Regions from separate parts of the Teredinibacter turnerae T7901 genome, predicted to be linked through region 1. Evidence: predicted binding sites of a transcription regulator. Region 1 holds the regulator's gene; each other region holds the start of a gene.

Region 1 (9,666 bases):
CCGCTGCTGTTAGTGGTTATGGCGATAAGCGGCTACTTCCTCTCAGACGGTATATTGGCCCAGTGGGAAGCCATCGTACTTATCGGCGCGCTCATACCGGCCATATTTCTCCTGGTGTACCTCAAAAAAGGCGACCTCAGCGAACAGGAGACGACGGACGAAGACAGCATCCCGCATATGAGTCGCACCATGGCCTTCGTGTGGTTTGTCATCGGCCTGGGCGCACTGATGTTGAGTTCGGAAGTCCTTGTTTGGGGAGCAAAATCTGCCGCCGAGATGGCCGGGGTCAGCCCGCTGGTGATCGGGCTCACCATAATCGCCCTCGGCACCAGCCTGCCAGAACTCGCTGCGTCGCTTATCAGCGCGCTTAAGGGCCATCACGATATTGCCCTCGGCAATGTGTTGGGCTCGAATATGTTTAACCTGTTGGCCGTGATGTCGATCCCGGGTTTGTCCGGCTCCTTCCCGCTCGACCAATCCGTATTCAGTCGCGATTTTGTGGTGATGGTGGCATTAACCATATTGCTTGCGGTTGCAATTGGCCTGTCGATTTGGCGTAACCGTGGCGCGGGTGGCGGTAAAATTGGCAAAACAGCCGGTTGTCTGCTCCTGTTGAGCTACTTTGGCTACTATGTTCTTCTATATCAAACTGCGATTTAACACCCCATGTCCGAAACCGATCTAATTCAATCCGCGCAACGCACAATCGCGCTGGAGATTGCCGCCGTTCAAGCGCTAGAAGAGCGCATCAACGGTGAATTTGTCGCTGCCTGTGAAAAAATTCTGAGCTGCTCCGGACGCGTCGTGGTTTCGGGTATGGGGAAATCCGGCCACATCGGCAAAAAAATCGCCGCAACTCTGGCCAGTACGGGTACACCCGCATTTTTTGTGCATCCCGGGGAAGCGAGCCACGGCGATCTGGGGATGATCACCAGAGACGATGTTTTCCTGTGTATCTCCAACTCCGGTAACTCGCCTGAGATGGTTGCCATTTTGCCTTGGATAAAACGCATGGGCATTCCCGTGGTGGCGATGACAGGTAAATCCAACAGCCCTCTCGCTGAAGCGGCGGATGTGATACTCGATATCGCGGTCGCCACCGAAGCCTGCCCGCTGGATCTGGCGCCCACATCCTCAACCACAGTGACGCTGGTGCTCGGTGATGCGCTGGCGCTCGCACTTCTGGAGGCGCGGGGGTTCACTGCCGAAGACTTTGCCTATTCTCACCCAGGCGGCACTCTCGGACGGCGCTTACTATTGCATGTCGCTGACGTGATGCACGATGGTGAAACCGTTCCAATAGTTACAACCACGACCCCGGTGCTGGAGGCTCTCGGCGAAATGAGCCGCAAAGGGTTCGGCATTACCACCGTAGTAGATGCGACAGGTGAGCTGGTCGGGGTGTTCACCGACGGCGATCTACGCCGCTGCCTGGATCGTGATATCGAGGTAAAAAACGCCAGTATTGAACAGGTGATGAGTCGAGGTGGTCGAACAATTACGCCGCAGGCACTAGCCGCGGAAGCCTTCAACCTGATGGAAACCCATAAAATTACCGCCCTGGTTGTCACTGATAACAACAAACCCGTGGGCATTTTGCATATGCATGACATGCTCCAGGCCGGGCTGGTTTAACTCTGGTGTATGAACTTTGGTGTAAACAAGGAAAACGATGAAACATTTATCTTTGGAAGACATTCATCGCAAGGCTGCGCAGATCAAACTACTCCTGCTCGATGTTGACGGCGTGATGACCGATGGCCGCCTGTACTTCAGTAACGACGGCCAAGAGATGAAGACCTTCAATACGCTCGACGGTCACGGCATTAAAATGTTGCGCCGCTCCGGGGTGGAAGTGGGCATTATTACTGGCCGGACCAGCCAGCTGGTGGCCAAGCGCGCGGCCGATCTCGGGATCTCACTGCTCATTCAGGGGCGCGAAGACAAATTCACCGCGCTCGAAGAGATGCGCGCAACCTTCCCCTGTGAGCTGGACCAAATCGCGTTTATGGGCGACGACTACCCGGACCTGACCGTGATGTGTCGCGTGGGCCTCGCACTTACCGTGCAAAACGGCCACCCCGCGGTAGTCGAACGCGCACATTGGCAAAGTGCCGCGCGAGGTGGCGAAGGCGCGGTACGCGAAGCCTGCGATTTGATTATGCAGGCGCAAGGTACCTACGACGCGGCTTTACAGGCGTACTTGAGAACGCAACCGCATGCGTAAAAACCGTTTTTACCTGCTGTTTATCGCGATGGGGATCGCCAGCATTGTAATGCTGTGGGATTCGTCCGAAAACGTGATTACACCCCCCAAAGCCGAACCCGCACCGCAAATTCCCTACGCATTTGCCGAGAATGCCGCGACCCGTTACTTCAACGACAATGGTGTGCTCGAATATGCGTTCACGGCGAATCTCCTGGAGCACTTTCGTGTGCTCGGCGACAATCGTCAGCCCGTCGACGAATACACCATGGTAGACCACCCACATTTTACAATTTACCAGGAAGACACCCCCTGGCACGTAGAATCTGTCGACGGCAAACTCGTGCGCAGCAGTGAGCAGATCGCCCTTTGGGATACGGTTCGCATCTGGCAGGAGCCACCCGAGCGACTACCCGGTGAGGAAGCGCCCGCTTACCGTGAAGCTTCCGAACTCACCACGGAAAAGCTCGATATCAACCCTGTAGAAAAGGTCGCATACACCGACGAGCCTGTTAAAATACTAACACCCTATGGGGTGATTAACGCCGTAGGCATGACAGCCAATTTTAAAAACCGAAAAATCGAATTGCACCACAAGGTGCATGCTATCCACCGAATTCCTGAAGACCGCAGCCTGAACGAATGAAACCCCTGTCAACTTTTTGCGCCGTGCTACCTGGGCGCTCCCTGCTCTGCGCCGCCATGCTGGCTTGTACGGCAATGCCAGCCGATGCCCTGCCGGACGATAGACTGCAAGATCTCAGCATCTCTGCCGACTCCGCAGAGCTCGATGACCTGAACGGCACCACCACCTATGCAGGCAGCGTTATTGTCGAGCAAGGCAGCATGAAAATTCGTGCGGAAAAAGTCGTGATTTATGGCCGCAAAGATACCTATTCCCGCGTGGTCGCTACCGGCACGCCAGCGCGTTTAAGCCAGGTGCCCAAGCCCGGCCAGGAGCCTGTGACCGCGCGTGCTAACCGCATGGAATATCAGATCACCAGCGAAACCCTGATCCTCCTCGACAATGCGGCTTTCCGTCAGGAGGGCACCAGCCTAAGCGGCAATCGCATTGAGTACGATGTAAAAAAAGCAGTGGTACGCGCTGGTGGTAAAGCTGATGCGGAAGGCGACGATCGCCGGGTTCGCATGGTGATCCCGCCAAAAGCATTGAGCAAAGAAGACGAACAGCCCGCCGACAATAACAAAAGCTCCAACAGGCCCTAGTATTTATGCAGCAACTGAGTGCCCAACACCTCGCCAAAAGTTACAAAGGCCGCAAGGTCGTCATCGATGTATCCCTGTCTGTGGACAGTGGCCAGATCGTGGGCCTGCTCGGCCCCAACGGCGCGGGTAAAACAACCTGTTTTTATATGATCGCGGGCATCATTAAAGCCGATCATGGCGATATCCAGATTGGCGACAAGCGCGTTACTCACCTGCCAATGCACGAGCGCGCGCGCGCAGGCCTTGGGTATCTGCCCCAGGAAGCGTCGGTATTTCGCAAGTTAACAGTTCAGGATAATATTCTTGCGATTCTTGAGACCCGCAAAGAGTTGAGCCGCAACCAACGCCGTGAGGCGATGGAAAAACTGCTGGAAGAGTTTCACATTGGCCACATTCGCAACAGCCTTGGAATGGCGCTGTCAGGCGGCGAGCGGCGGCGTGTTGAAATCGCCCGAGCACTGGCCACAGAGCCCGATTTTGTGCTCTTGGACGAACCCTTCGCCGGAGTCGACCCGATTTCAGTGAGCGATATTAAGCAGATCGTACAACACCTTAAAAATCGCGGTATTGGCGTGTTGATTACCGATCACAATGTTCGCGAAACATTGGATATCTGTGAGAAAGCCTATATCGTCTCGGAAGGCCACATCATCGCAGAAGGAAGCGCCAATGATGTACTCAACAACAAAAAAGTGCGCGAAGTATATCTCGGTCAGCACTTCCACCTCTAATCGCTTTCTGCAGATAATCAGCAAAATCTCTTGACAAACGACTGACTTTTGTATTTGTCACGGCATAATACTTGCTTCTGATTTTATGCGATTTTATTGCACCTGGACTGCGGCCGGAATACACTAGCCTCATACAAGCCGGCGCCCCACAGGAGTTGCCACTAACTGATAGTGCACTTTAACCAGACGCAGTAAATCGAACTATGAAGCAATCCCTCCAGTTAAAACTGGGCCAGCAGCTCACCATGACCCCGCAGCTGCAACAGGCCATCAGGCTTCTTCAGCTCTCCACGCTCGATCTTCAGGCAGAAATACAAGAAGCTCTGGATTCAAACCCTATGCTCGAAGTTGAGGAAGACCTCAGCGGCGACGACTCTCACAGCGGTATCAATGAACAGGCTCCAGCCAGCAACGAGCTTAATGGCAAGGACAGCGCCGACGGCAAAAGCGATGCTGCAGATGCGAATGGCGCCGACCAGGAGTCCAATTCCGACGCATCCTCCGACGGTGATTGGAACGAAGACAACATTCCCACTGACCTTGCGGTCGACACCAGCTGGGACGATATCTACGACCCCACCCCGAGCGGCACCGGACTCGCAAAACCCGACTCCGACGATTACGATTTTGAATCCCGACGTGGCACATCAGAAACGCTGCAGGATCACTTGCAGTGGCAGCTGAACCTTACCCCCATGTCAGTCCGCGACAAGGATATCGCCGAAGCCATCATTGACGCGGTAAAACCCAACGGTCTGCTCGGCCAGACTCTGGATGAAATTTTTCATGGCCTGGAACCTCACCATGAAGAACTCGAAATGGACGAAGTGGTGGCTGTACTCCACCGGGTGCAACAGTTTGACCCACCCGGCGTTCTCAGCCAGGACGTACGTGAATGCCTGCTCATTCAGCTGAGCCAGCTTGATATCAGCAACGAAGATGTGCGCAACGCAAAAACGCTCGTCAGCGAGTTTCTCGATCTGCTCGGCGGCCGCGACTTCAAACAGCTGATGCGCAAGCTAAAACTGAAAGAAAGCGAACTACAGGCGGCGGTACAGGTTATCCAGGGATTGAACCCGCGACCCGGTGAACAGATTGGCAGCGACGACACAGAGTATGTGGTGCCGGATGTGTTTGTGAACAAGGTAAATAACCGCTGGATGGTGCAACTCAACCCGGATATCGCACCGCGTTTACGCATTAACAGCGACTATGCGTCACTGGTTAAGCGCGCCGACTCCAGCGCTGACAACACTTTTCTACGCGACAACTTACAGGAAGCGCGCTGGTTTTTGAAAAGCCTGCAAAGCCGCAACGAAACCCTGTTGAAAGTCGCCAGCTGTATCGTGGAAAAACAACAGGGGTTTCTCGATTTCGGCCCGGAAGCCATGAAACCGATGGTATTGCACGACGTGGCAGAAATTGTCGAAATGCACGAATCGACGATCTCGCGAGTAACCACGCAAAAGTACATGCACACCCCACAGGGGATTTTCGAGCTCAAATACTTTTTCTCCAGCCATGTGGCCACAGATTCCGGCGGCGAGTGCTCATCTACCGCAATTCGCGCTATCATTAAAAAATTAGTTGCTGCGGAAAATGCACGCAAACCGCTCAGCGACTCAAAAATTACAGGGCTATTGGCAGAACAGGGAATCAAGGTCGCACGCCGCACCATCGCTAAGTATCGCGAGTCTCTGAACATACCTCCCTCGAACGAACGCAAGCGTTTGGTATAGCAAAATCTGGGAATGCCGGTCTAAAGTCTGATGCCGCAAATAAAATTTGCGGCTAAAGTGGGCTTGGATCTGAAACTAATACTGGTAGAATGCGCGCCGTTTGACTCCCTGCAACATCCAACATCTGCTGTTTTACCGGGCGCAACGCTATGCAAATTTCTACCATTCTAAACGCCAAGCGAACCCGAGCGAAGATTGCTGGCGGCAGTAAAAAACGCTTGATCGAAACACTCGCTGGCATTTTTAGCGAATCCGACACTGGCCTCGACCAAACTGAATTGTTCCAACATATTTTCGCCCGTGAGCGGCTTGGCTCCACAGGCATTGGCGGCGGTATAGCCATACCCCACTGCCGCTTCAATACCGAAGGCGCGACCTTGTGCGCGTGCGTAACTCTGGAAGAAGCCATTGACTTCGACGCTGTAGACAGCAAGCCAGTCGATCTCATATTTGCCATGCTGGTACCGGAAAACGCCGAAGACGAGCACCTGCAAACCCTTGCCGCACTCGCAGAAACCCTGCAAAGGGATGATTTTGTGAAGCGCCTTCGCAACTGTAAAACCGATGAAGAATTGTTTAACGTGGCGTCTGGTGTAAACTGACGGCTCTACCGGGAAGTAACTAGTCCCTCGCGCGCTCTGCGCTCCTCCATCACATGCGACTCGTACACAGGCAGGTAACATGCGCTTGCTGATTATTAGCGGAAGATCAGGCTCGGGAAAAACCACAGCACTGCACCTGCTGGAGGATGAAGGCTACACCTGCATCGACAACCTTCCTGTCGACCTTCTGCCCGCGCTAATCGAGCAGCTAAGCACCTCTGATCGTCCATCGCCACGGGTTGCTATCGGTATCGATGCGCGCAACATCAACAACGATCTGAGCCGTTTAATGGCGATGATTGAAGTGGGGCCATTGCCGCGAGAAAGTTACCAGGTTATCTATCTCGACAGCTCGCGCGAAGTGCTCCTCAAACGGTACAGCGAGACCCGCCGCAAACACCCACTCTCTGACGGTCTCACCGACCTGAATGAAGCCATTGAGCGCGAGCGCATTATTCTCGAGCCCATATCCAATGCCGCCGATGTCACCATAGACACCTCGCAGCTCAACCTGCATGAACTGCGCAGTGCAATTAAATACCTTGTGGTCGGTTCCGACCGAGAAGGTATGGCGGTGCTGTTCAAGTCGTTCGGTTTCAAGTATGGGCTGCCGGTTGACGCCGATTTCGTTTTTGATGTGCGGTGCTTGCCAAACCCCTATTGGGATGCCGGACTGCGCAAACTGTCCGGGCTGTCGCCGGAAGTAATTGCGTTTCTGAACGGCGAGGAACAGGTGGAGGAGATGTATAACGACATTCTTACATTTATGCGTAAGTGGATTCCTCGGTTCGAGAACAACAACCGCAGCTATCTCACCATCGCTATCGGCTGTACGGGTGGTTTTCATCGTTCGGTCTACATGAGTGAACGACTCGCAAAAGCGCTCAAAGCCGACTATAAGAATGTTCAGACGCGGCATCGACAAATACCCGATTCCAGCGCCCCGAAACACAGCTAATGCGGGAGCTTCATGCAGCAGAGAACCCTCGAGATCATCAATAAACTTGGCCTCCACGCGAGAGCGGCCAGCAAGCTGGCGACCCTGGCCAATCGGTTTGAGTCACGAATTCAGGTCAGTGCCCACGGCAAAACGACAGATGCGAAAAGCATTATGTCGCTCATGCTGCTGGCAGCCTCAATCGGCACGGAAATTGAATTGATCACCGAGGGGCCGGACGAAGTTGAAGCCATTACGGCCCTGAAAGAACTCATAAACAACCGCTTCGACGAGGAGGAATAGGCTGCGCTGCAAGCGCCTGTAAGCAGGTTAAACACGCGCCAACTTCCCGAAGTTATTTCCTCAAGCCTTTGAAAAAGCTACAATTTCTGTAGCAACCCTCCACCCCACCGTAAAACGGAAGCCACTGTATGCCGCAAGCCGCTGAGAATATCGAACACAGCACCCACCAACAGGTCGGTCGCGTGCAGGTATTACTCGAAAGCGGTACCTTCCGCCAGGTACGGCAAATGCTGAGCAGCTTGCGGCCGGTGGAAATCGCGCGCTTGATTGCATCCTCCCCGCCCCCTTCGCGAACCGTGCTGTGGGACCTTATCGACAAGGATGTGTCCGGTGAAGTACTCGAAGAACTGCCGTACGATATCCAGAGCCATTTCGTGCGCAATATGGGCACTGAGGAACTGGTTGAACTGACCGAAGGCCTGGAAACGGACGACGTCGTCGATATTTTGCAGCAGCTGCCTGAGCAAGTGATTCAGGAAGTCATGGAAGCCATGACCGACCAGGATCGCGCCAGGGTAGAGGAAGTGATTGCCTATGACGAGGCCACCGCCGGCGGTCTCACCAATACCGACACCATCACCGTTCGCCCGCGTTTCACGCTGGATGTTGTATTGCGCTACCTGCGCCGTCACCCGGAGCTGCCGCCGTCGACCGACTCCCTGATTGTAGTTAATCGCAAGGACGACTACCTCGGCCTGCTGCCCTTGAGCACGCTGCTTACCACCGATCCGAGCGTAACCGTCCGCGAGGTGATGGTCACCGACACTAACGCTATCCCGGCTGCCATGGCTGATAAAGACGTGGCCAAACTGTTTGAGCAGCACGACTGGATTTCCGCCCCCGTCGTCAACGAGCAGGGGAAGTTGCTGGGTCGTATTACCATTGATGACGTGGTCGACGTCATCCGGGAAGAGGCCGATCACTCGTTAATGAGCATGGCCGGTCTTGATGAGGATGAAGATACCTTTGCCACGGCTGCGCGCACGATTCCACGCCGGGCAATCTGGCTCGGCATTAACCTGATCACCGCAATCCTCGCTTCCTCGGTGATTAGCCTGTTTGATGAAACCATTGATAAGGTCGTGGCACTGGCGGTACTTATGCCTATTGTCGCCAGTATGGGTGGCGTTGCCGGCTCGCAGACGCTCACGGTGGTGATTCGCGGTATGGCACTAGGGCAAATTGGCGCCAGTAACCTGGGCTGGCTGCTGTCCAGGGAAGTGCGTGTCGGCATAGTCAACGGCATCCTCTGGGCGCTGGTGATGGGTGCAATAGCTGCTCTCTGGTTTCAAGATATCAAAATTGCCTATATCATCGGCGCCGCCATGGTAATCAACCAAATTACAGCGGCGCTCGCGGGAGCGTTACTGCCGGTCGGCCTCAAAGCCCTCAAGGTGGACCCTGCACTGGCTGGCGGTGTTACCCTTACAACCGTTACTGATGTGGTCGGTTTCTTTGCGTTTCTCGGCCTGGCAACCTACTTTTACGGCTAGTACCCCAGCGTTATATCTGGGTTTTAGCACTCATAGATAGTTATTTTATGCACGATTATTCCGACGAAGATTGGGAGGACGACGACCTCCCCAAGAGTAAAACACAGGTCAAAAAGGAAATGACCGCACTGCAGGACCTCGGCGTCCAGTTGATTGAGCTTTCGCCCACCCAGTTGGACAAGCTGCCACTCTCCGACAAGCTCCGCAGTGCAATCGATGATGCCCCCAAAATCACTCAGCGCAGTGCACGCAAGCGGCATTTTCAGTACATTGGCAAACTGATGCGCGACGCAGATGGCGAAGCCATTGAAGAAGCCTTTGCAAGGATGCAGGAAAAGCAGCATCTGGCCGCACGCCAACACCACCAGATCGAAAACTGGCGGGATCAGCTACTCAGCGGCGATCAGCAGGCACTGCAAGCCTTCATC
Region 2 (9,666 bases), 380 kb from region 1:
ACACAATTTTATTCAGAACCGGAGTGGAAGCTGGCCCTTTGTGCCCGTTCTCCATCGACGAAATGTAACAAGGCTCGACACCGATCGATTGCCCGAGTTGGGTCTGGCGTAATCCCCTGCTCCTGCGCAATTCTCCAAGCACCACACTAAATGGAGTCATTTGTATTTCCCCATTTTGGAAAAATAGATTACACCGCAGAGTAAGAGATACCAAACTGCCAGTCAAATCATTAGATAGATTTTTCGTTTTTATCGCACTATTTAATAACTAAACTAATCTGTTAAATAAAAATTCAACAGAAAACCAGTTTTGAGGCTGTACTTATTATTTCAGTGGTAATCATATTTAAGCGCATATTTAGATTTTATATACCGAACGTATGGATTTATTTAGTTGATCTGCATTTGAGGTTGTGCTTATGGGTTTTGAGGTTGTACTTATGGGTTTTGAGGCTGTACTTATGGGATTAGAGAACACGCTTATGAACTAATAACTTGCGATGAATATGAGGTTTTTCAGTTACAGCTATTCACTTTATCGAATTCGGTATAGATCGATTCCTTCGAAAATTTCAAAATCAACAGGTCAGTACTCTTCCAGAAGACTGATAATGTAATCATTTTCCAGAATCTCTGTTCGGATAGCGATAATCGCAAACACGGCGAAAACGGCACCAAATAGTGTACAGATAAAAACTATCAAGGAACCCAGATCGGAACTGATTTTTAGAATTGATCCCAGACCCAAAAAGGAAACAAACCACAACAAAGTCGAGATAAATGTTAGTGATTCAGAGAGATGTGCATTGGTTTGTTTTCGGGCTAGTATTTCCGCTCTTACTTCCTTTCGCATTTCAGGGTCCTGTACAAGCCTTTTTTCCATCCATTCCAGTCCAGTGTCAGCAATCTGTCGCTGAATAGACGTTAGGTGGTTTCGCTTGAACAACGAAGTGTAGAACCGTAATGGCACATTTTTCCACTTAAAACGCTCCCTGCTAAATTCACGGTGTTCCTTGATATGATTGCGAATAACATGTTGCAATTCGGCTTGATACGTATTCGGATTATTCATTCGAGTGCATCCTTATAAAAACCACCGATCACGCGGCGGCGCATGTTGACATGCAATAATTCCTGATCGAAAATCAGCGTTTCGCCACCTACATTCAAAGCTAGAGGAAAAAGCGATGCGCACAGATCTGGACAGAGATAGCGAAGATCTGTTTCAACGCAGGCTTCTTGAAAAAGAAGCGCAAAGCGAAGCACTGTTTTCTCACAAAAATGTCTATACTAAAGCCTTCCAAGACTACGTTCGACAGCAAGTTTTTGAAAAGCACAAAAGAATAACCGTTGGAAAGCCTGCTTTTGCACCCAAGTTTTAAGTGTCGAGCCCATTATGGCTCGTTTGTCTCCAGGAAACGACTAAATACTCCTTAACATCATGTATCCCCGAAATACTCCATTCAAGATTTTTTTTACTATTATCTCCCATTACTGTGAGTGGGCCATGTTGCTCTTATCATTTGCTTTTTCTTTACCCTGTGGAATGCTATCGGTACGTTTAAATCTAAAGCATCTACACATAACCAGAGAGGACATATTATCACTCACAACAAAATTACCAATAAAGATAGGCATGGCCCAAGCGCAGCAATCGCTTAGCGCCTTCCCATCGACAGCTCACTTACCCTATGAATGATTGGTGTTATTACTTTCAACCTACAGATATTCACTTAATCCAAAGCGTTCCGCAGGGAGAGATGGGGTTTATCAGGAGAGTGAGGGACGACCTGGAGTCAGCGCTGAAGCGTACGCAGGAATCCAATATGTATATTTACAACCCTTCATGTGCTTCTGATTTAACTTTTATATTATCGAATATAGCAAGCCGTCTGACGTCAAATACTAACCCACTCCTTCAATTGGATTTTCACGGACACCGAGAAAACGGGTGCCTACTCGCTTCAGGCGAGTTCGTTTCTTGGCCGAGCTTGTCACATAGTCTCGGAGAAATAAATCTTCGATGTAAAAACCGCTTAGCAGTAATCTCTTGCGCATGTTTTAGTTTTAAACTTATCCGACTCGATCGCCTCGACGTACCTGCACCATTTAATTTTCTTGCCGCGCCAAGCGAGGAAATTACTATCGGCTCGCTTCAGCAGAGACTTACCCGATTTTATCAAGCACTTATCGATCAACGAGATCTCGAAAACGCCCTTAAGTCACTCCAGCCTGAATTCTCATTCCATTGGCCTGAGTATGATCTGTTTTTTGTCATTCGCGATGAATTAAACAAGTACAGGGGAAACAAGGGGCGGAAAAACTTAGAAGAAGCTGTTAGCAGCGCAATAGTGTCTGGCCAAATAGAGCCCAATCAAATTGCTGTATTGCGAAGAAGGCTCAGAAGATTAGCTCAGGACTTTACTGAGGCAGATTTAGCAAAGTTGGTGCATGATTATCTGTGTGGCCGAAAACCGTTTTTCACAGTTGAGGACCTGCGCACCATTGAAAGAAACCCGTACTGGATGCGCTGACTTTGTTGGTCTATCGGGTCAGGATGCAAGACAGCTCCATCTTTTACAAGAACCTTCAACGCGGATCAACAACGTGATTGGAACACTAGGTCATTCAGGCCAGATAAACGTTTGAAAAACCGCTAGAAAGCACCGCCAAACTGATGAATATTGCCAGAAACGACGTTTCCTTTTTGGCAAACAAAAAGCCCCGAACCGTGATGGTTCGGGGCTTTCAGCGTATCGGGCCATGCGTTGAAGCATAACTTGTCTACCCCGTAGTTCACCCATAATCTGTCATTTTGTACAGGTTATGGGTGAATCCACACTCAAATAAGCGGGGTTTTTTTATGTGGTGCCCAGAGGCGGAATCGAACCACCGACACGGGGATTTTCAATCCCCTGCTCTACCGACTGAGCTATCTGGGCGTTTTGGCTTGTGGCGGCTGCGGCCACGAAGGGTGCGTATTAAACCCGTTGGGGGCGATCTAGTCAAGGGGGTTTATACGCTTTTTTTCTTAGATATTACCGGTAAGAGTTTAGCGCTGTTGCCTACGGTTGATGGGTGTTGATTTTGTAGTCAGCACTGGCTCAAAAGTAGACAGGTTGGGCTAATTGGGTGGCGCAGCGGCGCTGCGCCGGATTGGGTTACCAGGCTTTGTAGGGCAGGAACTTCCCGTTCAGGGTAAGTACAACGCGGTCGCCTTTGGGGTTTTCTTCTTTCGCCACGTCCATGGTGAAGTCGATGGCGCTCATAATGCCATCGCCAAACTTTTCCTGGATCACTTCTTTCAGAGTATCGCCGTATACGCCAACCACTTCGTACAGGCGGTAGATTAATGGGTCTTGCGGCACTTCTTTGTCCCAGGCTTTGGTGGGGTATTCCATTAACGCGGCTTTGGCGCCTTCTGGCAGTTCCAGGTAGGCACACAGCTTTTCGGCTACGGCTTCAGGCATGCTGTTCATGCCCAGGCAGGCAGAGGTAACCCACACGGTGCCCATACCCAGCTCGGCGGCTATGCCTTCCCAGGTGAGGTTGCGTTCTTTTTTAGCGAGGATGATAGCTTCTGTCACGTCGATTTTTTTCATGGTTTACTCCGATTGGTGGTTACAGTTGTTGGGCCAGCAGGCCGAGACATATTACAAACAGGATGGCGGAAACCCCCTGCCAGAAGGCGACGGGGTTGCGCTCTATAAAGGGAGGGCGTGCCTGGTTCTGGAAATTGCGGTTAGGGTGTCGCAGGTCGTAGATAAATTCTGACAACACCGGGTAGCGCTTGTGGGGCTGGATGTGGACCGCTTTTTTAAGGCTGTGGTCGATCCAGTCTGGCACATCACTCCTGATCTGGATTAACGGGCGGTAGCGCAGCTTGCGCTGAGCCGCGCGGGAATGACTGCTGGAGACCTGACTGCCGTAGGGCAGCTGACCGCTGAGCATGTGATAGCAAATCACCCCCAGGGAGAACAGGTCGCTGCGGGTGCTGCCTTCTTCGCCAACAAAATACTCTGGTGCGGTGTACTGCGCTGTGCCTTGAATATCGTGGGTTTGGCGGATTTCCGCCACGCCAGCAACCCGGGTGGAGCCGAAATCGATGATTTTTACGGTGCCGTTGGCATCGAGCAGTACGTTGGCAGGTCGCAAGTCTTGATGGATCATTTCCTGGCGATGAAACGCCTGCAGCCCTTTGGCAATCTGCTCAATAATCGCCCGCACACATTCAAGGCTGGGCTGCGGGTTGTCGCGCATCCATTGGGCCAGGGTTTGGCCTTCGATGTAGTCGGTTACCTGGTACAGGTAATTGCGCTTGCGGCCAGCATCGAACGCGGGCAGCACGTGGGGGTTATGGATGCGCCTCGCTATCCAGTCTTCCATTAGGAATCGCTCGAGGTAGAGCGGATCGTTACGCATTTCCACCGAGGGTGTTTTTAACGCAACCTTGCGACCAGTGTGTTCGTCGCTGGCGAGGTACACGTGGCTGCGGCTGCTGATGTAAAGCTCTCGCTCAATCAGGTAACCGTCGAACGTCATACGCGCCTGTAAGCGGGGAGGCAGTGGCAAGGTGGTGATCTGTTCGCTGACCTCGCCCACCTGCTGATCGGGCAGTTGCTCTACCCGCACTAGTTGCACACTGAGGTTGTCGTCGCTGCCTGCCGCGAGAGCCTGCGCCACCAGCAGCCGCGCCGCTGCGCTGAAATCGTCGTCGTTCGCCGCCAGTGCGGCGCTCACCAATTCCGGCGTGGTGTGCTCGTAGACCCCGTCGCTGGCAATCATAAAGGTATCGCCTTCCTCTACCGCCAGGGCGCGATAGGCCAGCACCAGGTTTTGCTGCATACCCAACGCGCTGGTGAGGTAGCTGTTGGCGCTGTCTTGATAGTGACGGTGGTCTTCGGTGAGTTGTTCTAGCTGGTTGGTGTGCACCCGATATACACGGGTATCGCCAGCGTGAAAAATATGGATTTTATGCGCTTTAAAAATAGCCGCGCTAAAGGTGCACAAATACCCTTTTTCGCGGTTGTAGCGGTAGGGGCCATTGCGGGTTTGGGAGTAGAGCCAGGAGTTGGTGGCGCTGATTACGCTTTCCGCGGCTTTGCGGACCGACCAGGCTTCGCTGGTGCAATAGTAATCCTGCAGGAAACTCGAAACCGCAGCTTCGCTGGCCACCTGGCTCACGTTACTGCTGCTTACGCCATCTGCAATTGCCAGGGTGATGCCCTTGGTGCTCAGCAGTGGTTCCTTGGGGATGCATGCGCCTAGTGCGTCCTGATTAACCGCTTTTGCGCCTTTACTGGAATACTGCCCCAGGCTTACACGTAAGGTTTTTTTCATTCAAAAAAGCCTCCACCCCGCAGGGTGGAGAGGGAGAGTGGTATTAAGCAACGGTGCGATTGGGGCTGGTACGCACATGCGTGAGGTACAGCGGCAAGCCAACCAATAAAAAGCCGCCCACCAGGTTACCCAATGCGGTGGGAATTTCGTTCCAGATAAAGTAATCCGCGATGGTGAAGTCGCCACCCATGATCATGGAGAACGGGAACAAGAACATGTTAACAATAGAGTGCTCAAAGCCCATGAAGAAGAACAGCATTACGGGCATCCACATCGCAGCCATTTTGCTACCGGCTGAGGTGGAGATCATTGCGCCAACCACGCCCATGGATACCATCCAGTTGCACAGCATGCCGCGAATAAAAATGGTGAACCAGCCGGAAAGGCCGTGCTCTTTGTAACCCAGGGTTCGGCCTTCGCCAATGTGGCTGACTTTATCCGCAATTGCGCCACCGTCGACGCTGTAGCCATAGGTAAGAATGAACGACATCATAAACGCGGTGGTCAGTGCGCCAGCAAAGTTACCGCAAAATACAATACCCCAGTTGCGTAGCACACCGCCCAGAGTAACGCCGGGGCGTTTGTCGATCAGTGCGAGTGGCACGAGGGTGAACACGCCAGTGAGAAGGTCAAATTTCATCAGGTACAACATGATGAAACCGACGGGGAACAGGATTGCGCCAACCAGTGGCTGACCGGTTTTAACCGCGACAGTAATTGCGAATATAGCGGCCAGACCGAGGATCGCACCTGCCATAAACGCTCGAATAAAGGTGTCCTTAGTGGACATGAAAACTTTCTGTTCTCCGGAATCGACCATCTTGGTCACGAATTCACTTGGTTCAATGTAAGCCATTGTGAGCCTCTTCAAAGTTCTAGCTATTGTTGATACATCAGACCGCCCGATGCCTGAGGCGCTAGAGCAATTAGCAGACCAAATTGCTTTATTTTTGTACAAACCATTGATATTGAAAGAAATTTTCGCCGTATTCGCCAACCGAATCAGACGACACACGACCATTTTCAGCACCATATCAATGCATAAATGCACTCAATAGACGCGAAACGACTAACCAAAACAACGTTAATCCTCAAGTCGCAAGCACAAAATCGCACCATCTACGTGCATATTGGCATTTTTCCTGTCAAACCCCGCATTGAGGGTTAGAATTCTCGCTCGTCAAAATCGATGGCAACACTGCAACTTTGGCAGTTGCACGCCAATGGTGCTCAAACAGTTATGCCCTGGGCAGCACCTGTGGATAAGCCTATCCGAGCCGACAGTTGCAATGGCAAATAGACGAAATAAGGCACCACAGGGGCTCTATGGTACCTGTCATTTATGAGCGGGATTTGCGGGCGCTGTGCTTAAGGCCTAGGTTCCGCAGAAGGTTTGATAACTGCGGTCGCCATCGGCGGGCGGGTCTTGGTAATTGGGGGTAGTCGGTAAATCCTGATAGGGGCGGCGCAATACTTTCAGCCAACTTTTCGCAGCATCCGGTGAGCCATTTTTAATGCACTCGTCGATAACCGCTTCCATATGGTGATTGCGAGGAATAACTACCGGGTTGTGGCGGCGCATGCCTTCCGCCACCACTTCTCGTGGACGCCCCTGCTGTTCAATGCGGGCTGACCAGGCTTGGTACCATTCCGGCCACTGACTTGCACAACGATCCTCATGTTGAGGGTCAATTAGCGAGCGGGTGAGTGAGTCGAAGCTGTTGGTGTAGTCCAGCCCCTGTTTGCGCAATAGCTGGAGAAAATCCTCGCACAGTGCTTTGTCGCTGTCGCCCTGTAGCCGGACGCCGGTTTTGCTGGCCAGCATGTGGTGATAGCGCTGCTCGAAATTCTGCGGAAACTCCCCGAGAAGGCTCTCTCCTATGGCGGTAGCCTGCTTTGAATCCTGGTCCAGCAATGGCAAGAAGCATTCGGTTAAGCGCGCCATATTCCAGTGAGCGATTGATGGTTGGTGGCCAAATCTATACCGGCCCATGGCATCGATTGAACTGAACACGGTATTCGGATTATACGTGCTGATCATCGCGCAGGGGCCGTAGTCGATGGTCTCACCAGAAATGGTGGTGTTGTCCGTGTTCATGACGCCATGCACGAAGCCAACTCGCAGCCATTCGCACACCAGCTCTACTTGCCGGCTGAACACCGCGCGCAAAAAGCCGCTGTATTTTTCCGGCCCTTCGCTGCTGGCCAACTCGGGGAAATGACGCGAGATCGCATAGTCGCACAAGCGCTCGATGGCATCTTTGTTACCTTGGGCATAAAAGTACTCGAATGTCCCCACCCGTAAATGGCTCGCAGCCACCCGGCACACCACGGCGCCAGGGACGGCATCGCCCCGGTAGACCTCATCGCCGGTCGTCACGACGGCCAAGGTGCGAGATGTAGGTACGCCAAGCGCGGCCATGGCTTCACTCATAATAAACTCGCGAACCGCCGGGCCCAGCCCGCACAAACCGTCTCCGCCGCGTGAAAAGGGGGTTGCACCAGAGCCTTTCAGTTGTACGTCGAATACCATATCGGTATCGCCGCGCAGCTCTCCGAGCAGGTGCGCGCGGCCATCGCCCAGGCGCGGATTAAAGTGGCCGAACTGATGCCCTGCGTAAGCCAGCGCGACCGGTTTGGAGTTTGGCAACAAACGCCCGCCACTGAAAAACCCCGCCGGGTCTTCCTGCTCCTGGGCCAGAAAATCGGCCACACCCAGTGATTCTGCCAGGCCCTGGTTCCAGAGAAATAATTGGGGGTTACTCGGTTGACGGGGCGTAGAGGGCAAATAGAAATCATCGCCCAACTGCAGGTAACTATTGGAAATTTGCATACAGTGCCTTTAAGCGCGGTAAAAAATGGCCAGCCATATTGTTGTTTCGTTTGGGTCCGTCCAACTAACGCGGTGCTTCTGGTGAGCGGGTATCAACAGGCTGTCGCCAACTTGCAAACTGATACTGCGCTCGATGGTTTCGTCAGAGCCAGTGCAAAAAGCAAGCCGCGCAGAACCTTGCAATACCAGCACCCATTCATTTTCGTCCTGATCGTACCAGCCTTCCGCCGGAGAACGGTGTCCGCGCGATAATATGCGCTCTATACGCAGGTTTTCGCTGCGAATCAGGTCTTGAAAAACTTCATCGGGCAGACTGGTTGGCACATCCGCCAAGACATTTTTTACAGCTAGGTTTGTCAATAATTCCACAGTGACACACGCTCCAGGGATAGTTGTTAGGAATTTTACGTAAACACGGGTAAAGATCGGCACCAGACGTAAATTAGCGTATGCTTATATAAAAATTCCGCCTCACCGCCATCAAGGAGAACCTATGTTCAAGATGTCTTTTACCCCGAAATCACGTGTTAACACAGCGATTGCACTCGCAGCCAGCTGTATGTTGTCTGGCCCGGCAACAGCCGAGGCATTTAAGCCTGCGGATGTCGTAGCGACCTTTCAACAATCGCTTGGTCGCGAACTTAAAGGCGCGATCCAGGCAAAGGGCCCGGCGAGTGCAGTCGACGTGTGCCATGCGCGCGCACCGGAAATTGCAGCACAAATAAGCAAGGATAAGGGCGTAACCGTGCGCCGAATCAGCGAACGCACGCGCAACCCGGAGGCAACACCGGACGCGCTGGATAAGCAGGTTCTCGCAGACTTTGCTACGGCAATTAAACAGGATGCCACCGCTAAACCATCCCGAACGGTAGAGTCGGCGGGTGGTCGGTCACGTTATTACTCGGCAATACGCATACAGCCCTTATGCCTGACCTGTCACGGCAGTGATCTCGCACCGGATGTCGCAGCCAGGTTAAAAGCTTTTTACCCTGACGATCGTGCCACTGGGTACGAGCTGGGCGAACTGCGCGGCGCCTTCGTCGTTGAATTCTAAGGGTAGTGAGATGCTGATCTTGTGAAATGTTGACCCACAGGAATACGGACCGCATCAGTATTCAGCTTTAGTTAAGGTTGACTATGTTTCACTGACTACCGAAAAGCGGGCTCTGGGCCCGCGCAACGGGAGCCAACCTATGAAACCACTCATCACCTTAATGCTGGCGCTGTTAGTGAGCTTCAGCGCTATGCGGGCGCTCAGTGAAGACGACGACTATACCTTTAGCGACGGCGAACTGGATGCCCTGCTCGCCCCTATCGCCTTGTACCCGGACACAGTACTTTCCCACCTACTCATTGCGGCAACTTATCCGCTGGAAGTGGTCGACGCAGAACGTTGGGCAAGGAATCAGAAAAACTCAGACCGCGCCGAGATTCTTAATCAAGCCGCGACCAAAAACTGGGACCCAAGCGTCCAGGCACTCACCCCCATTCCC
Region 3 (9,666 bases), 180 kb from region 1:
TATTTGTCCGGTGACTGTTCAATATCTGCTACCAGCGGCATCACTCGCTTTCTATGCAACCGGTTTTTAAGGCGAAGTTCGGAAATTTTTGCATCAATGCCTAGTTTCACTCGTGCCATCTTGCACCCCCGCTTTACCGATATTCAGCTGTTCCATCATCAACCTTATCTCTTCCCGCGTATCGGAAAAGCCAATTTTATCATTCAGCTTTTTCACTTTATGCAAATGCAAACACAATGCCCCTAGCTGCAATAAAAACACCGTAATGAACGCAACACCCACCTCTCCTGTGACAAAGTAAGCACCATAGGCAATACACAAAGCACCAGAGAGCCAGGTTAGAATAAATAAAGGAATAGTTGCAAGCCGGTAAAGCCCCAACTTAATAATCGACAGAACAGAACGCTCAACCTCGAGCCTGAATATTTGCGCGGTATTAGTTATCCAGTCTCCGCCGGCACTCACAATGTCGAGATAATCTGGCCCTTCAGGTTCACCTGATCTCGAATCCAAGCCCGGAGCGCCCTTCTCGGCATCTTTACTTTCGTTTGTCGGACCGCCAGCCTGATCATTCGGTTGCATACCCACCTCCAAGCTCAAGTCTAATCACACAATGCAGTGGCGACATCCTTGTCACCGTCGCATTCGCTATTTTACTTTCAATAAGCGGGAAACGAGAAAGCCGGCCGCAAAAGAGATACCAGCAACCATTAGAGGTCGCTCACGGGCGGATGCCATCGCTTTTTCCGATGCCTCGTTAGCCTTCGCTTTTCCATCTTCGTAGTAGCCTTGAGCGTCGGATGAAACCGCGAGACCCATCGTACGTGCAGCTTCACGCGCGCTTCTAGCGGCAGCCTTAAATTGCACAACCGCATCGTCAATAGATGCGCGAGCCTCTGGAATACTCTGCTTAGTAGCAGAGGGTTCTGGAACTTCTTCGTTAATTTTTTCGCTGATAGTTTCGTTGATAGCCATATCAAACTCCTTTCTCGTTTTTTCGATCTTTGCTAATGAAGTGACCAGTGATGCGCTGCAGGTTACAACGCTTTTCACTAGAGCCTGACCAAATTAATGCCAAAGATATGCCAAAGATAAATCTTGTTTTTTCTCGTGTACATCCGGGGTTTTACGCGCATTTTCAGTGAAAAACCCGAATGCCATATACTCAACTGTAAGACTTACATTTAGCTCAAGAGTTTCTGACAATTTCGTAAGCTTGGAACATGAGCACTCGCAATTTTACAGCTCACCAATATTGGCACCGCTAAAATCATCCCTACCACGCCCAGGAGCCAGCCGAAAACAAACAACCACAGGATTACAATCAGGGGATTAATTTGAAAACGCTGACCAAGTACAGTAGGAGTAACCACTTGGCTTTCGATGCCGTTCAAAAATAAAAACGCCATCACCGGATAGAGTGCCTGCCAATTATCACCAAATTGAATAAACCCAACGCCAGTAATAATAACGCCAACAACAAATAAACCGAGATAGGGGACGAAATTAAAAATTCCCGCGAATGCCCCCCATAATAACGCATCCTCAACACCTAACAGGTAGAGCGCGCCCGCGACACTTAACCCAAGTCCCGTATTGATCACCGAAATGATTAACACATAGTATGAAACGTCCGACTGTATTGATTTCCCAATGGTCACAAATATTCGCCGATGGCGAAAGGTCGGCAAGGTTGCGACCACATTGCGATACAACGACTGACCGTGTGTAAGAAAGAAGAAAGTCAAAACAATTACAGTGAGCGCCTGAAATAATACGACTGGAGTAAAATTGGTTGCCACCTGCATAAACGCCACGGATACCTGGCTTTTAATTTTCTGCGACATAGGTTCGCCGCGATCTTTGCTGAGCTGATACCACTTTTGCTCCGCCTCCCCTGTAAGCGGCTTTGCAACCTCATCAATTTTTTGACTGATATCCTCCGAAATTTTTGATACTTGCTTAACCCACTTATCCATGGGCGAGACCAGGAGCGAAAAAGTTAACCCCAAGGCAATCACTAAAGTTAAAACCGTAAGAACTGACGACAACGATCTGGGCACTGCAAACCGGTTGAGATAGTTCACTATAGGGTTCAACAACAACGCAAAAAACATGGAAACAATAATAGGCAATACTAGTGAACGGGTGATATAAACCACAAAACACACCAAAATCAGAAATGCGCAAGACAGCATCCATCGAAGATCTTTCATCTCAGTCCTTCTACTTAATATCAAAATTGTTAACGGGCTACAGCGATAACCATGCCATCCATACATGGACAGGCATTTAAAACATGGCAAATTTATTGCTCTCAAATATAGGTAACCCGAGATTTTTTGCTTAAAGCAATAAAATCGACGAGAAATCAGCGACAAAAAGGTCGCACCATGTAGGAATTACCAGAGAGGATGCAAATATGAAATCTCGATCAAAAATTAGTGTACTGAAACCTTTATCAATTGCATGTTCAGCATTTGTGCTTAGTAGCGCGGCAATGGCAGGCGACTATTCATCGGATGAGAAAAAGCCGATGGACGATAAAAAAGCCTTCGAACATGTGAACAAAACACCGTATAACATGCAACATACGCGCTCTGAATCCGCCGACAAGTATTGGCAGGATTTCAAACAAGACGCGAACCAGACGTGGGACAATACCAAAGACGCGTTCCGCGATGGCTGGATGGAAGGCAAGCTTGAAACAGCTATTATGATGAATGATCGCTTGAACGCATTTGACATCGACATTGAAGTCAACGATAACAAAGCCATTCTTTCAGGCGAAGTATCATCAGACGTAGAGAAAAATCTGGCTGAAAGCATCGCTATGGGCATGGATGCAATCGACTCGGTCGACAACCGTCTCACCATCAACAAACAAGCAAAAATTGACGAGCAAAGCGCGGGACGCTCTTTCAGTCAATATGTTAAGGACGCTTCCATTACCGCAGCCATAAAGACCGATTTGCTCGCCGATCCTGACGTAGCAGGTTTAAAAATTGATGTGGACACGGTGAACCAAAAAGTTGTACTAAGTGGCTCCGTTGACAGCAAAAAGGAAAAAGAGCTTGCTGGCATGATTGCTAAACGTACTGACGACATTCACTCTTTTGAAAACCGTCTGGTCGTAGAGCGCGACAGCTAGTAACCCCACTCCTCCGTTTCGCACAAAAACCTCTGTACCCTTACAGGTGCAGGGGTTTTTTACATCAAATCAAAATTCGCGATACATCCTCGACGCATATGCGCTCCCTTCACCATCGCTCGCCAAATCAGCAACACTCGCAGATTTATATTTCCACTTAAACGAGCGCCCTCGAAAAACCCACCAGCAAGCCAACTCCAGTATCACATTCACTATGTTCACAACCAACCCGGGCTTGCCTTTGTGTTACCCGATGGGGAAGCCAGTTAAGTAAATGTTTCCGCCCACGAAAAAAGCCGCAGATAGAGCTGCGGCTTTTTTATAAATCCTTTCCTGCTTTCCTGCTTTCCTGCTTTCCTGCTTTCCTGCTTTCCTGCTTTCCTGCTTTCCTGCTTTCCTGCTTTCCTGCTTTCCTGCTTTCCTGCTTTCCTGCTTTCCTGCTTTCCTGCTTTCCTGCTTTCCTGCTTTCCTGCTTTCCTGCTTTAAAGAAAAGGGAGCCTTGGGGAAAGCTCCCTTTTTAACTATCTTCACGCATGAAGATAGTTAACCTACACCGTAGGTCGACGGCCTGCCACCAGGAAGATCAGCGATACAATCAGACCAACAACAAACAAGATCCAAGCGATGCTGGAAGCAGTACCTGCCAAACCGGTAAAACCTAATACACCGGCAACCAAAGCAAAAATAAGAAATACAAGTGCCCAACTAAACATGATCAATCTCCTTTACCGTTTAAAGTGGTTCGCTAAGAGTACTGCTAGAGATGTGCCAATTTTGTGATATGAATATTTTTTCCATATAAATCAAAAAGATAGCAACCTACCTGATAAAGAGGGAAGAAAATATAACGAAGAATTCGAGAAATGGATTTGTAAAATATTCAGTTGAGGCTTGGAGATTGAAAGATTTGCACAGGTTGAAGGAGAGCATAAAAACTGATTACCCCTCGAAACACTTAACCGGCAACAGAGATTTAAGTGTCGAGTGCAAATTAGCGCACTCCGTTAACAATGGAGATTGCCTAGCACCCAAAACCGGCATTTCCAAATACGACAGGCGCTAGGTAGCAAGCATATAGATATAGTGAATTGAAATCTCGGACTGAGAATGCAAGTATATTTTATCCAATCCGATATACCTTAATTCTACCCTCTATACACTCATCTTTACTGTCATATCCTATATTGACGATTTCGCCTGATGCGTATGCCAGCAAAATTCTTGAAAGCACTACCTGCCGGCGCTCGACACTAACAGATTTATCAATAACCATATAATCAAAAAGTGTGCAGACGGGATGGTTTGTAGGTTGCCCCTCAACTCGGATGAGGATCTCGTCCACGTGCGTATAAGTAAGAACCTGAGTTATCTTCCCATCAAAATTCTTGTCGTAGTCAGCGCGCACTGTGCAAGAAATTACGAGAACAACCAAAAATACAAAGTACTTTTTCAACATTTACTCCCACACTTGATCCCAATAATACTTGGATAATAATATTCTATGGATTAGTAGCTAGCTCCAAACTCACCATAACCTGTCCGCTTTCACCAATATTGCAGTTGTTCACGGCGGCCGTATAAACATCAACTCGGTGACCAGAAAGCTTAGCAGCCATTAATACCGATAATGCCTGTTGTTTAGGTTCTGCTTCCCAATCGGTAAAAAGTACCCAGAAAGATCCTGAAACATCTCCCGGCTTTTCAAGAAACACAACTCTATTCAAACCGCCCTGTCTATCCAAGCCAATACGGCCCACATAAACACCAGTGCATTTATTAAATGCCGCCTGACTATTTGATGTAATCAGCAACCCTAAAAACAATACTAAATATTTTTTCATATTAATAAGAATACCCATTTAAACCTAAATGGCATCAAAAAAACCACCAAAATATTATCCAAGCATATACTATGAGCATCAAAATGAAGATTCGGGTATTGACGCATTTCCAACAACATACATCCGCTTTACGCTGTAGGATAAATACGAGCTTTCACTTGTACTGTGAAACAATTACTACACGACTACATTATTCAACTAATTTTACAGCCTGTGTTTTATGTTATGCATTACCGCAACCTGAGCCACGACCTGATGTATAATTTGACACCTATTTGTAACCAACAAGCAGATTAGACCCCACCCGATCGTCTATCACCGCTAATTAGCTGACAACTAATCTATTGCATAAAAATCTAAGTTTATTTTCGAAATAAACTAGTCAACCATTTTAAAATAATATACCGTTTCCGTATCACCCCAGACATCACAATTATTTTTAACCGTAAATCTGAATCCGCTTGCTTGTAGCAAAAGCCAATAACAAACCAGATAGCTGAGCCTTGCCAGCATCTGTACTACCGTCTATAGCAAAGCAGGGGGAAGGCTGTGCTACCGCACAAGAAGGGACATTATTGCCAATCGCTCCATCTGTGTAGAACAAAACAACTCCGTTGTCGAGAAAGTGCACATTACTTACCATACCCGGTTCTGCGCTTCCCCCATAAACGTTTAGTGACATACAAGAGATAGAACCCAAAACAAACGTTTTAAACTTATTCATTCAAAAGACCCCCAATCAACTAACTTGACTATCGTGGTAACCAATAAACTCAAAATACTGGAAGCAATTTTGACCAGCTCTAACTTACCGAGAAAAATACCGTTTTTTTCTAAAAGCCGGAGGCTGAAATTTTCCGCGAAGATTAGTTGCGTTCTAACTCCTTTTATAGGCGTAGCCTTACACATGAAAACCCCAGAATACTGATCTTACGCAATTTCACTCTATCGATACCCGTCATATGTAAGTGTTTATAATCAGCCAAGCGATTGGAGACAGATGATTTAAAGCAGTTCGATATGATATACATTGTCTTCGGGAACTAGCCAGTCCCCTATCGAGGAGCAGTACTCACCATTCTCACCAGATCGAGTCGAGTTTTGATAGTAAAAACGTACCTGCCTATCGGTCAACTTTGCGGCCGTTATTAAGGAACTCCATACTTTGCAAGAATCTTCAGAAACATTACATAAGTAGTGCACTCCGAACCCGTTCGAAGATGCAAGCGTGCCATCAGACGAAACACCCAAATATGAAACATCTCCGACACAAAAATAGTTGGCCTTTGCTACGACCGAAAATAACAAGCTTCCCACCAAAAAAAAGTATCTGTTCATGCCACCGCTTACCCGAATAAAACCAACACACTAATCGATATAGCCTTAATAAAACGACATAGACCCGATTAGCAACTAAACATCACCACCAATAATCGTCATGTAGTACATTAAATGCTTTGTTTTCTCGAAATCGCCCAAATTATCTGCGCTACATTCAAAATCATCGTTATACCTAGCTTCTATTTTTCTTCCTGAAAGTTGAGCAGCTAACAGCTGAGCAAACAGCGCTGTACAAACTTCTTTGGAAACATCATTCCATGTCTCTGTTAATTTACAATGCATCTGAGTTCCGAAGCCGTAATTAAATTGAAGAAACGCCCCAACAGGGTGAAGCGAAACCGACTCTACACGCCCTCTGCACGTAGTGTTTGCATGAGAAAAATACGGAAACGAACCAAATAAAAACAATCCAAATAGTAGTATCTTCATATTTTTTACCAATAAAATTTGGCGGCTAGTCAACGTTCACTCGCTAAGAAAGCAAGGGGATAGCAGCGAAAACTTCGATACCTAATCAACAATTGATAATCCAATATAGTATTTTTTGACATCAGAGGCTCTGTTAATATTGCTCCCTTTTTTGGTAAAGGCTGGTTAAAGCTAGTTCAACGATTTTGAACCCAAAACAACACACTCCTCTTCACTACTGCTCCCAAGTAACCTAGGCGTAAAAATACCACCGATGTACATAATAGATAAAGCCAATATTACGAACACAAATCTTCAGCGAACTTTCTCAAGCCAATATTAGAGGACGCAAATATAACCGTTCTTTTATTTATTTTTTGATGTTAAACGAACGCCGCCCGTGGGGGTCCGTGTTATTTTTTTGTACACAACCCTCTCAAATCAATCAATATTATTATTTGAGAAGTTAGAACCCAAAAAAATCTGCAATGGAATCAACTATACCACCTCCGCTAGAAACCACCTTTTCAATAAATTTGTCCACAGGTATGTCCCCTCCGTTCCCGCCAAAAACAAATTTTCCTAAATTTTGAATATAATCCAAGTTAGCATCAACGCTTACCTCTTCATTCAGGACTTGAATGCTTACGCTAGCGTTGCCGTTGATGTTCACCGAGGTATTTGATTTGTAGACCCCAAGCAGTTCCATATGCGTATCGAAACCACTTTTGGTAAATGAACCGTACGCTCGTGAACTACTATCTGAGGTAGAATATTCCAGCCTGTCTTCTTTCAGTGACGCGTAGGCAGTTGCCATTATCATATTTGCCGTTACACTAGCACCATCCTCGCCCAGAGATCCTTCGAAACTGCTAGACAAGTACTCGGTATTAACGACAAATTCAGCAGTGAATTCGTCACCGGTAAAATCGAAACTTCCCGCAATGTGAACAGGTCTAGCTCTAGATTTCGCAATATAAACGCCACTCTCGCCTTCGGCGGGAAATGCTCCGCTATTGACATTACTGGTCAGCATTTGCAACAAGTAAGATAGCTTAAAATACGCATCGCCATAGCTACTGAGCCACTCACTTGGAAATTGATTATGACCGAGATGATTGATAAGTAAATTAAGATAACCACTCACATTTCGATCAGAGTCAGTACCCGCCGAAATAGGGACTCCAAAAACATCTGTCCAGCCATCACCATCGTAGAAATTAAACCCTAAAATATTGAATCCACTAGCGCCAATACGTTGTACTATCGCGCGCGGAAAATTGTCACCCTGTGCAATTGCCGCGGTCGGATCCAAAAGAATCAAATACAAGTTTGCCATATTTGGCATAGAGGCCAAACGCAATGAAACTTCGTGCGCCAATACCCCTCCCCTGCTATGTCCAACAAGTACAACATTCCACGCAGTTGATTTTCCCTTCAATAGCATTTGGATTACATCAGCGAGTTGCTCTATCTGACCGTCCATCGGTCGCGTATCATCCCAATCAGCTAGAATATGCTTGTACTGTAATACGCCGCCCAATTCACTTTCCAGTCTGGCTTGTAAATCAAATGCATTCGTATCGACAACGCCACCACTCGCATCTACATCTGAGATCTGCCAGCTCTCAATACTCTCCTGGAACGCACCTGAAAACGACACGAACAGCGTAGGACGCTTATTGAATGTTGTGTTAGTTGGGTGTGTATAAACAACCAAGGGTGTTAATGTGGTGCTCTCGACAGTTCCCTTTGAGATTCTATAACTACCATAGTCCTTATTTTTTACCTTGTATTCGTACCCGTACCGTATAGGCGTAGCCACCTCCCCATGTAAAATCAAAAATTGAGGCGTAATCTCGACGTCCCAGTGTATGGGTTCTTCGGTCGTTGTGTACCCTTCAACCCATTGTCGAATTTCAACATCATTCTCTAGCTCTTCGTCTGTAAAATAGATAGCAGAAACTTGAACTGAGAAAAAATATAATGGAAAAAATATCGAATAAAAAATCCGTTTCATTAATTTAATTCCTTTTAGTTGCCCACAAAATTGTTTATCAACCTACAATAAAACCTGACACAAACATCAACCAACCCACCTCATGAACCCCAACTAGACCTTTTTAAAATATTCTCATGAAGGTAACGCTAAAAAACCCCAACAGAACGCTATTTACTCTGCTGCTGCAATTATTCTAACGTATATACTAGCTTTTTGAATGTCCCCTTTTATTTACCACAAAAAAACATTGCCGATTTGAGGTTTAACACAATGGGATACTTCAGCAGAAGCATCACAGCGTGAATTGCCTGGAGCGACATAGAGTCGCTTCACCTGGCTTTACGTATCTCAACAATACTTCAGAAAAGTCTAAGTCATTAAAATCCATTATACGCTCTGACATAACCTGCTTCACATTGTGAGTCGGTGTAATGTATTTCTATGGGGTACATTCCCATATAATTCAAAGTTTCCCACTCGCATAGCATAAAGTTACTCAAAGTAGAATAACTATACGCATTTGGCGTGATATATAGACTTTGAGTTGGTTTATCAGAACATGCTGATTCGGGTAGAGAAAATCCTTTACTACCATAATAGACTGTATATTCAGAAATCTTGATATCTTTAATTTCGTCAGGCTGAAATGTTTCGACAAAATAACTAAATTCACCCTTATTGATATTCTCCTTCTCCATTAACCTGAATTCAATTGTTACCTCGGCGTTCGTTGTATTGTGGAAAACTACATACACCTCCCGATGATGGGGACAACCCTTACAGGAAGCCAGAAACAGAATTACGTTTAAAATACACACCCTTAAAAAGATATTTAACATTCGAACTCTACAGCAAGATACTATTGATAATTACAACGAGCACAGCCGGATCCAGACCCCCGTCTTCGTGGAGAGGCATCTGAA

Evidence for each region. The regulator sigma-54, encoded in region 1, starts transcription at its own class of promoters, with help from an activator protein. The targets are predictions, from matches to a motif close to TGGCACANNNNTTGCNNT.
Region 2: the regulator sigma-54 is predicted to act here: its motif matches at 6,260-6,277, upstream of TERTU_RS18460 (formate/nitrite transporter family protein).
Region 3: the regulator sigma-54 is predicted to act here: its motif matches at 3,905-3,922, upstream of TERTU_RS21470 (DUF1328 domain-containing protein).

Annotation. Positions count from the first base shown of each region.
Region 1 covers NC_012997.1:4,212,052-4,221,717, forward strand. Annotated here, with positions in the region: gene TERTU_RS16900 (calcium/sodium antiporter) at 1-660, shown strand, start outside; gene TERTU_RS16905 (KpsF/GutQ family sugar-phosphate isomerase) at 667-1,635, shown strand; gene TERTU_RS16910 (KdsC family phosphatase) at 1,673-2,227, shown strand; gene lptC (LPS export ABC transporter periplasmic protein LptC) at 2,220-2,852, shown strand; gene lptA (lipopolysaccharide transport periplasmic protein LptA) at 2,849-3,433, shown strand; gene lptB (LPS export ABC transporter ATP-binding protein) at 3,439-4,164, shown strand; gene TERTU_RS16930 (RNA polymerase factor sigma-54) at 4,368-5,903, shown strand; gene TERTU_RS16935 (PTS sugar transporter subunit IIA) at 6,053-6,505, shown strand; gene rapZ (RNase adapter RapZ) at 6,585-7,463, shown strand; gene TERTU_RS16945 (HPr family phosphocarrier protein) at 7,476-7,745, shown strand; gene mgtE (magnesium transporter) at 7,874-9,238, shown strand; gene yjgA (ribosome biogenesis factor YjgA) at 9,286-9,666, shown strand, end outside.
Region 2 covers NC_012997.1:4,594,591-4,604,256, forward strand. Annotated here, with positions in the region: gene TERTU_RS18425 (helix-turn-helix domain-containing protein) at 1-160, opposite strand, end outside; gene TERTU_RS18430 (hypothetical protein) at 587-1,072, opposite strand; gene TERTU_RS18435 (hypothetical protein) at 1,188-1,382, shown strand; gene TERTU_RS18440 (hypothetical protein) at 1,827-2,534, shown strand; tRNA gene TERTU_RS18445 (tRNA-Phe) at 2,867-2,942, opposite strand; gene cynS (cyanase) at 3,162-3,602, opposite strand; gene TERTU_RS18455 (bifunctional protein-serine/threonine kinase/phosphatase) at 3,622-5,340, opposite strand; gene TERTU_RS18460 (formate/nitrite transporter family protein) at 5,384-6,196, opposite strand; gene TERTU_RS18465 (protein adenylyltransferase SelO) at 6,716-8,173, opposite strand; gene TERTU_RS18470 (cupin domain-containing protein) at 8,183-8,542, opposite strand; gene TERTU_RS18475 (Tll0287-like domain-containing protein) at 8,667-9,227, shown strand; gene TERTU_RS18480 (DUF3300 domain-containing protein) at 9,367-9,666, shown strand, end outside.
Region 3 covers NC_012997.1:4,031,251-4,040,916, forward strand. Annotated here, with positions in the region: gene TERTU_RS16100 (hypothetical protein) at 1-119, opposite strand, end outside; gene TERTU_RS16105 (hypothetical protein) at 94-582, opposite strand; gene TERTU_RS16110 (hypothetical protein) at 649-975, opposite strand; gene TERTU_RS16115 (AI-2E family transporter) at 1,185-2,381, opposite strand; gene TERTU_RS16120 (BON domain-containing protein) at 2,423-3,151, shown strand; gene TERTU_RS16125 (FliH/SctL family protein) at 3,398-3,682, opposite strand; gene TERTU_RS21470 (DUF1328 domain-containing protein) at 3,700-3,864, opposite strand; gene TERTU_RS16140 (hypothetical protein) at 4,651-4,992, opposite strand; gene TERTU_RS16145 (hypothetical protein) at 5,432-5,716, opposite strand; gene TERTU_RS21840 (hypothetical protein) at 6,406-6,762, opposite strand; gene TERTU_RS16160 (alpha/beta hydrolase family protein) at 7,208-8,761, opposite strand; gene TERTU_RS16170 (hypothetical protein) at 9,590-9,666, opposite strand, start outside.